One region of the Acidovorax sp. JHL-3 genome, then DNA from elsewhere that is predicted to be linked to it. Evidence: predicted binding sites of a transcription regulator. Region 1 holds the regulator's gene; the other holds the start of a gene.

The links. Region 1 encodes FNR, which switches genes on or off when oxygen is low (the NO sensors DNR and NnrR bind a similar motif). Its sites were predicted from a motif close to TTGATNNNNATCAA; they were not measured.
Region 2: cobA (uroporphyrinogen-III C-methyltransferase) is a predicted target of FNR. The motif match lies at 2,093-2,106, and genes of this name have one in related genera.

The regions. Positions count from the first base shown of each region.
Region 1 covers NZ_JAFU01000001.1:3,023,713-3,028,131, reverse strand. The annotation lists gene ccoG (cytochrome c oxidase accessory protein CcoG) at 1-1,334, shown strand, start outside; gene K226_RS0114095 (FixH family protein) at 1,400-1,672, shown strand; gene K226_RS0114090 (hypothetical protein) at 1,724-2,017, shown strand; gene fnr (fumarate/nitrate reduction transcriptional regulator Fnr) at 2,074-2,796, opposite strand; gene hemN (oxygen-independent coproporphyrinogen III oxidase) at 2,978-4,360, shown strand; gene K226_RS0114075 (sulfite exporter TauE/SafE family protein) at 4,392-4,419, shown strand, end outside.
Region 2 covers NZ_JAFU01000001.1:290,610-295,028, forward strand. The annotation lists gene K226_RS0101355 (lysoplasmalogenase family protein) at 1-1,101, shown strand, start outside; gene cobA (uroporphyrinogen-III C-methyltransferase) at 1,112-2,017, opposite strand; gene K226_RS18585 (cytochrome c) at 2,251-2,562, shown strand; gene K226_RS0101370 (cytochrome D1 domain-containing protein) at 2,559-3,740, shown strand; gene K226_RS0101375 (Lrp/AsnC family transcriptional regulator) at 3,741-4,419, shown strand, end outside.

The DNA of each region.
Region 1 (4,419 bases):
ACCCGCGATCCATCAGTGGGTACTTTGCGCGTTGGCGGTGGGCCATGGTGTTTCTGACCCAAATCGTTTTTTATGGGTTGCCTTGGCTTGAGTGGGGCCAGCGCCAGATGGTGCTGTTTGATCTGGGTGCTCGCCGTTTCTATATTTTCGGCTTGGTTCTGTACCCACAGGATTTCATCTATCTGACGGGGCTGCTGATCATTTCGGCGCTTTCGCTGTTTCTGTTTACTGCGGTTGCGGGCCGGTTATGGTGCGGATTTGCTTGCCCACAAACGGTCTACACCGAGATATTCATGTGGATCGAGCACAAGATCGAGGGAGATCGCAGTGCGCGTCTGCGGCTGGATGCGGGCCCCTGGACATTTGAAAAAATCCGCAAGAAGTTCCTGAAGCAGGCCGTATGGGTGGCCGTGTCCCTTTGGACCGGTTTCACCTTTGTGGGTTATTTTGTGCCGATTCGGGAGCTGGGTCCTGAGCTGTTGGCTTTTGCTGGCGGCTGGCAGATTTTCTGGGTGCTTTTCTACGGATTGGCCACCTACGGCAATGCCGGTTTTATGCGGGAGCAGGTGTGCAAATACATGTGCCCCTATGCCCGTTTCCAGAGCGCAATGTTCGATCGAGATACGCTCATCGTCACCTACGACGAAGCCCGAGGCGAGCCGCGTGGCCCCCGAGTCAAGACGGTGGACTACAAGGCCAAGGGGCTGGGCGACTGCATTGACTGCACCTTGTGTGTTCAAGTGTGCCCGGTGGGTATTGATATCCGCAAGGGTCTGCAATACGAATGCATTGGCTGCGGCCTTTGCGTGGATGCCTGCAATACCGTGATGGACAAGATGCACTACCCCAAGGGCTTGATACGGTATTCAACCCAGAATGGTGTTCTCAATCGCTGGAATCAGTCGCAAATTTTGCGACATGTCTTGCGCCCTCGTGTGCTCATCTACACCGCCGTTCTGGTCGCATTGTGCGTGGGTATGTTAGTCAGCCTCACAACACGGACACCGCTCAAAGTGGATATTGTGCGGGATCGCGCCGCCTTGTCCCGCATTGTGGCGGGGGGCAAGCTTGAAAATGTTTATCGGCTGCAAATCATGAACGCTACAGAGGCTACGCAGCGCTATCGCATTTCAGCATCGGGCCTGGATGGCCTTGAGGTGGCCTCGGAGCAAGAGGTAGACATAGGCGCTGCGGAGTCTCGTTGGGTCGCAGTGCGGTTGCAAATCCCCTATGGATCGGCACCTCCAGGTTCTCACGCGATTCATTTCGACATTTCAGCGCTGGAAAGCGGCGGCAAAGTGGCTGAAAAATCCATTTTCCTGGTTCCACGCTGAGTGAAAGTCACTGTGCCCTACATGGTGGTTTGTGCGCTGTATTGCTGATGTTTCAAGGAGATTCCATGTCGTCCAACCCCGTTATCAATCGTGAACCGCAACCTTGGTGGAGATTCGGTCATGTCTGGCTGGTGATTGCCGGGCCGGTCATTGTGGTGATCGCTGGTTTTGTCACCTTGTGGCTGGCCATCAGCCGCCCAGACCCCGTTGTGGCCGAAGACTATTACCGCAAGGGGCTTGAAATCAACCAGACGCTGGCGCAACCAGAAAAAAGCTTGGCTCCTGCACTGAAAGCCCGGAACCACGCGGCGACTCCTGCCGGAGATCAGCCCCGCTGAGTTGGCACTCCGCATGCGCAATCTTTTGCCAAGATTAAAGGAAACAAGACGATGTGGACACAACGCCTGATGTGGATTGCATGGCCTGCCTTCATGGTGGCGGGCATTCTCGAAATGCTGGTTTTTGCCATGGTGGATCCGCAGGATCTGCATTGGTTTGGCCAGCCCTTGACGCTGTCTCGCGAGGGTGTCTACACCCTCGCTTTTTTCGTGTTCTGGATCATCACCATGGTTGCCAGTGCTATGACAACCCTGCTGTCCATGTCACCTTTTGAGCTCAATCGTTGTCCTGTGCCTGCGCATGCTCGGCCCGACGATTGTCACAAAGTGACGCCCTGCCCGTAGCCGCCATGCCGTTGCAGTGAGGCGACTCAGTGGGGGGCGCGATTTCAGGTGGCTGCTCAGTGGCAGGCCTGTTGGTTGTTGACGATTCGCCTGAGGGCTTCGGTGTCCAGAATGCGAACGTGGCGCTGCTTGACTTCCACGATGCCGTCTTCCACAAATTTGGAGAACGTTCGGCTCACCGTTTCCAGCTTGAGACCCAGGTAGCTGCCGATTTCCTCTCGTGTCATTCGCAGCACCAGCTCTGATTGAGAGAACCCGCGGGCATGAAGGCGTTGCACCAGATTGAGAAGAAAGGCTGCGAGGCGCTCCTCTGCGCGCATACTGCCAAGCAAAAGCATCACGCCGTGCTCGCGCACGATTTCACGGCTCATGATCTTGTGAACGTGGTGTTGCAGTGCAGAGACTTCGCGCGACAGCTCTTCGATGCGATCGAAAGGCATGACACACACTTCGGCGTCTTCGAGCGCGACGGCATCGCAGGTGTGGTGATCGTTGACGATGCCATCCAGTCCGATGATTTCACCGGCCATCTGAAAGCCCGTGACCTGATCGCGTCCGTCTTCCGTGGCGACGCAGGTCTTGAAAAACCCGGTACGGATGGCATAGAGCGAAGTGAACGACTCGCCATTGCGAAACAGCGTACTTCCCCGTTTGATTTTTCGTCGTACAGCCACGACTTCATCAATCCGTTGCAGCTGCTGCTCGTTCAGACCAACGGGCATGCAGAGTTCTCGCAGGTTGCAGTTGGAGCAGGCGACTTTGATGGTTTGCGGATTCATGGACACTGGAGTCTAGTTGGGCAGGGATAATTGGTGTGTGGCTGGCGGGACGCGATTTGTGCGCTCGGCTGCTGACATGAATCAAATTGTCGCCGCTACGTCCGACCATCCTCTTGATTAAAGTCAAGGACGTTGGGCGAAGGGTACGGCACAGTACTGCTGCACGCAAGGATATTTTCCAATGACCGCTGTTTCACCAGAACTTCTGCGCCGTTTTGACGTGCCAGGGCCCCGTTACACCTCATACCCAACGGCCGACAGGTTTGTCGAAGCTTTTGGGCAGGAGGATTATGCCCTCGCGCTTTCGCAGCGTCGGCTTGGCACCACGGCGATGGCGTTGCCATTGTCCCTGTACGTCCATATCCCCTTTTGCGAATCGCTGTGTTACTACTGCGCTTGCAACAAAATCATCACCAAGCACCACGACCGTGCGGATGTGTACTTGCGCTACTTGAGCCGCGAGATTGATCTGCACACGGCCCATTGCGGCACCGGGCAGGTTGTCAGTCAGCTGCATTTGGGGGGGGGAACACCTACGTTCCTCTCGGACGATGGATTGCGGCAGCTCATGGCCACGCTGCGGCGCAGCTTCACTTTCGCCCCGGGCGGAGAGTACTCCATCGAAGTGGACCCACGCACTGTCACGGCAGATCGGCTGGCGGTGCTGGCCGAGTTGGGCTTCAATCGTCTGAGCTTCGGCGTTCAGGATTTCGATGCCGAGGTTCAGAAGGCCGTGCACCGCATCCAGCCCGCAGAGCAGGTCTTCGCGCTCGTGGAGGCGTCGCGCGCGCTGGGCTTTGAGTCGGTCAATGTCGATTTGATCTACGGGCTGCCACGCCAGACACCCGAGTCATTCGACCGCACTTTGGCTCAGGTGGTCCAGTTGCGCCCAGACCGGATTGCTCTGTATGCCTATGCGCACTTGCCAGATCGCTTCAAGCCTCAGCGGCGCATTCTCTCGACAGAACTGCCCGCGGCGTCAGCCAAGGTGACCATGCTCTCGCGCTCGCTGGACACTTTCATGGAAGCCGGGTATGTCTATGTGGGCATGGACCATTTTGCTTTGCCCACCGATGCTTTGGCCGTTGCCAAGCGGCAAGGGCGACTGCACCGCAATTTTCAAGGTTACAGCACCCAACCCGATTGCGACCTCATTGGCTTGGGGGTGTCGGCGATCGGCAGGGTGGGTGCCACCTACAGTCAGAACGCCAAGTCGCTCGAGGAATATTACGACCATCTGGACCAGGGACGTTTGCCTGTGGTGCGTGGATTGGCGCTGAACCGTGACGATCTGGTCCGAAGGGCTGTCATCATGGCGCTCATGTGCCAAGGTGAATTGCAGTTTGAACCCATTGACCAAGCGTGGCTTATTGATTCTCGGAAGTATTTTGCGCCCGAGCTGGAGCAGCTGGAGACCATGGCCGAACAAGGTCTTGTTGTGCTGAATTCAGAGAGCATCAAGGTGACGGCCATGGGATGGTTTTTTGTGCGCGGCATCGCAATGGTGTTTGACCGCTATTTGCAGGCGGACCGCAATCGGGCCAGGTTCTCACGCATCATCTAGCGTTGACTGAATGGACTGTGCACCCTAATAAATGCTTGCGCCTCTCGCCGTAACTGCCT
Region 2 (4,419 bases), 2.7 Mb from region 1:
AATGCCCAGGTGTATGCCGGGCTGGCGCACGACAGCTGGCACACCCGGCGCTGGGGCGACAAGCTGCGCGTGTGGCTCAAGCCCCCGGGGTGGCGGCCCGCCGACGTGGCGCAGCGCTTTCCCAAGCCGGCCTTCGACATCGCCCGGATGCCGCGCTACAACCCCGCCATGACGCCCGCCACCCGCTGGTTCGCCAGCGTGCAGTTTGTGCTGCTGCTGGCGGGTGTTTCGGTGTTCTTGTGGCACGCCGACAGTGCCCCGCTGGCACACAACACCGCATGGTTTGCCGCCCTGCTGGCCACGCAATGGGCCCTGGGTGCCGTGGTGCAGGGCCGCATCAGCATGCTGCTGGCACTGATGATCGAAGCGGGTGCACTGGCCACCGCCACCAGTGCCGTGGGCTGGACCGAGTGGCACCTGGTGTTCAAGCCCCTGACCATGGTGATTGCTATAATATTAATAGCTGTTAGCGCTTTACCTGTAAGCGCTAGAGGTCAATTTAATACAAAATCCTGGGCTACCATGGTGCTGGCGCTGGTGTTATCGCTGGCGGGTGATGTGTTTTTGATGCTGCACGGGCTCTTCATTCCCGGCCTGGTGAGTTTTCTGGGTGCGCACCTGGCCTACATCGCCCTGTTTCGCCAGGGTGTGCCGTGGTTTGCCCGCCGCGGTGCGCTGGTGGCCACACTCGCCGTGGGCACTGCCATGTACGCTTTTTTGTGGGCAGGCGGCCTGCCCGCCGCCTTGCGCGGACCGGTGGCGGCCTATGTGCTGGTGATTGCCCTCATGGCGGCGCAGGCCCTGGGGCGCGCACGGGTGCTGGGCACCAGCGCTGCGCGCATGGTGGCAGTGGGCGCGTGCTTTTTCATGGTGAGCGACTCGCTGCTGGCCACCAGCCGTTTCGTGCAGCCCTTGCCCATGGCGCAGTTCTGGGTGCTCTCCACCTACTACGCCGCGCAGGTGCTGATTGTCTGGGGCTGGTTGCGGGAGCCGGTGTCCGCACCGGCAGATGCCGCCCCGCGGGTGGATGCGCCCGAGGGTATGCAGGCGACCCACGCGCTCCTCGACCATCGCCGGGCCGTGCCCAACCGCCCGGTCTGAGTCCGTCGCGTCAGGCGGTGCAGGCCAGCGCCTGGGGCGGTGCGGTATCGGCAAGCGCCGGAAACCCGGTGAGCACGCCGGTGGGCGATCCGATGCGCGCCTGCAACGTCACCGTGTCACCAATCATGATCAGTGCGGGCGGATGCACGCCGTGGGCCACGCTCAGGGCCGGCAGGGTTTGCAGCGTGCCCACAATGCTGCGCTGCCCGGGCAGCGTGGCGCGCTCGATCATGGCCGCTGGCGTGCTGGCCGGCAGGCCGTGGGCGATGAGCTGGGTGCAAATGGTGGGCAGGGTGCCGACTCCCATGTAGATCACCACCGTCTGGCGGGGCCGCGCCAACGCCGCCCAGTCGAGCGCGACGGTGCGCTCGCCCTCTTCGCCCTGCAGATGGCCGGTGGCAAACACCAGCATGGCGGCATGGTCACGGTGTGTGAGGGGAATGCCCGCAGACGCGGCCGCGCCCTGGGCCGCACTGATGCCCGGCACGGTGTCGCAGGCAATGCCGGCAGCGGCCAGCGCCTCGGCCTCTTCGCCGCCGCGCCCAAAAATGTACGGGTCGCCTCCCTTCAGGCGCACCAGTGACCGGCCACTTTGCGCCAGCCGCACCATGAGTTCGATGATGCCTTCCTGTGGCAAGGTGTGGTTGCGGCTTTGCTTGCCGACATAAATCCTTTCGGCGCCGGCCGCGACATGCTGAAGCACGTCATCGGACACAAGGTGGTCATACAGCACCAGACCAGCGCTGGACAGCGCACGGGCTGCCTTGAGCGTGAGCAGGTCGGCATCGCCCGGACCCGCGCCCACCAAAGTGACACGGCCCCATTCAGAAGGCGCGAGCCGGGGAAGAACCCCGCCAGAAGAGGCGGCGGCTGTGTTGCCGAGGGGGGGCTGCGAGGAGGGGTTGGCGGTGTCCATCGGGGATGGCCCATTGAAACTGGGCACGGTTGGTAAACAATGGCCCCATTGTCAAAATGACCGGGGTCATCGTCCTTGATGTGAATCAAGGACGATGGCTGCAAATCCAGCGATATTTCGCCATGCCTTGCAAGAACGCGCACCAGACGCCACGCACCTCCAACGCCGACCATCATCCCACGGTCGGCGGGGTGTTTCGAGGTTGGCACCGTGCCTTTGGCTGGTTGGCGCTGATGGTCTGCGCCGCCGGGCTTCATGCCCAACCGGCCCCACCCACCGCACAACGCCAGCAAGAGCTGGTGCGCATGGTGCGCCAGGACTGCGGCTCGTGCCACGGCCTGCGCTTGACCGGTGGCCTAGGGCCCGCGCTCACCCGCGAGGCACTGGCCGACAAACCGATTGGTTCCCTGGCAGCCACCATCTACGGCGGTCGCCCCGGCACCCCCATGGCGCCCTGGAAAGCCATGGTGAACGAAGCCGAGGCCCTGTGGATTGCCCAGCAACTGATGGCCGGATTCCCCGAGCCGCAAAAGGATTCCCGATGAAACGCCGCGACTGCCTCGCCCTGATGGGCGCCTCCTCCCTGTTGCTGGCCGGATGCGCCGGTGTACCTGCCGCCACCGGCACGGGCGATCTCGGCGTCGTCGTGGCGCGGTCCACGGGCACGCTGGCGATCGTCAACACCAGCCAGCGCACACTGCTGGCCGAGGTCAAGGGCCTGGGCGACCTCTCGCACGCATCGGTGGTGTTCTCGCGCGACGGCCGCTACGCCTTTGTGTTTGGGCGCGACGGCGCGCTCACCAAGGTCGATCTGCTCACGCACCGCATCGCTGGCCGCGTGATGCAGGCGGGCAACTCGATTGGCGGCGCCATCAGCGCCGACGGCCGCCTGGTGGTGGCACAAAACTACACGCCCGGCGGCATCAAGGCCTTCGACACCACCACGCTGGAGCTGGTGGCCGACATCCCGGCCGAATACGAGAACGGCAAGCTCTCGCGCGTAGTCGGGCTGGTGGACCTGCCTGGACGGCGCTTCGCCTACAGCCTGTTCGACGCCAACGCCATCTGGATCACCGACCTGTCCAACCCCGCACGCCCCGTTACCACCAAGCTGCCCAATATTGGCAAGCAGCCCTATGACGCGCTGGTCACGCCCAATGGCCGCCACTACATCGCGGGCCTGTTCGGCGAGGACGGGCTGGCCATGGTGGACCTGTGGGAAGACAAGCCCACCGTGCGCCGCATCCTGGGCGGCTACGGCCGTGGCCAGGAGCCCCTGCCGGTCTACAAGATGCCGCACCTGCGCGGCTGGGCCGTGGCCGGGCGCCGCGCCTACCTGCCCGCCATCGGCCGCCACGAGGTGCTGGTGGTGGACACCGACACCTGGCAAGAGGTCGGCCGCATCCCGGTGGCTGGACAGCCCGTGTTCGTGATGGCCCGTCCCGACGGCCGCCAGGTGTGGGTGAACTTCTCGGTGCCTGACTACCACCGCGTGCAGGTCATCGACACCACCACGCAGAAGATCGTGCACACGCTGGAGCCCGGCAAGGCCGTGCTGCATATGGAGTTCACGCCGCGCGGCGAGTCGGTCTGGATCAGCTCGCGCGACGCCCACCGCGTCAGCGTGATCGACACGCAGACCTTTGCCACCCAGGCCACGATGACGGTCGATTCGCCCAGCGGCATCTTCTTCACGTCCCGCGCAGCGCGGGTGGGGTTCTAGATGGCCCCCGACGCCGACCTTCGCCTGGCGCTGCTCAACCCCTGGCAGCGCGGCTTTCCGCTGGTGCGCGAGCCCTTTGCGCACGTCGCGGGCACGCTGGGCCTGTCGACCGACGAGGTTCTGGCGGGCTACGCCCGGCTGCAGCGCGAAGGCGCGCTGAGCCGCATCGGCGGGGTTTTTGCGGGCAACGCCGGCGGTGCGGCGCTGCTGGCCGCCATGGCGGTGCCCCCCGAGCGGCTGGACGCCGTGGCCGCCGTGGTATCCAGCCACCCCGGCGTCAACCACAACTACCAGCGCGAGCACCACTACAACCTCTGGTTCGTGATGACCGGGCAGGACGATGCCGCAGTGCGCGCCGCCATGCGTTCGCTCGAAGACGCCACGGGATTGACCGCGTTGCAGCTGCGCATGCAGCGCGCCTACCGCATCGACCTGGGCTTTGATCTGCGCGAACGCACGGCCCCCGCACCCATGGCGGCCGCGCCCGAGGCCATGCCGGTGGCCGAGGCAGACCGGCCACTCGCCGCCCTCCTCGAAGACGGCCTGCCCCTGGTGCCCCGCCCCTTCGACGCCTGGGCACAGGCGCTGGGCCGCACCGGCGAATCGGTTTTGCAGACGCTGCAGCAGTGGCTGGACCAGGGCACGGTGCGGCGCATCGGCGCCATCGTGCGCCACCACG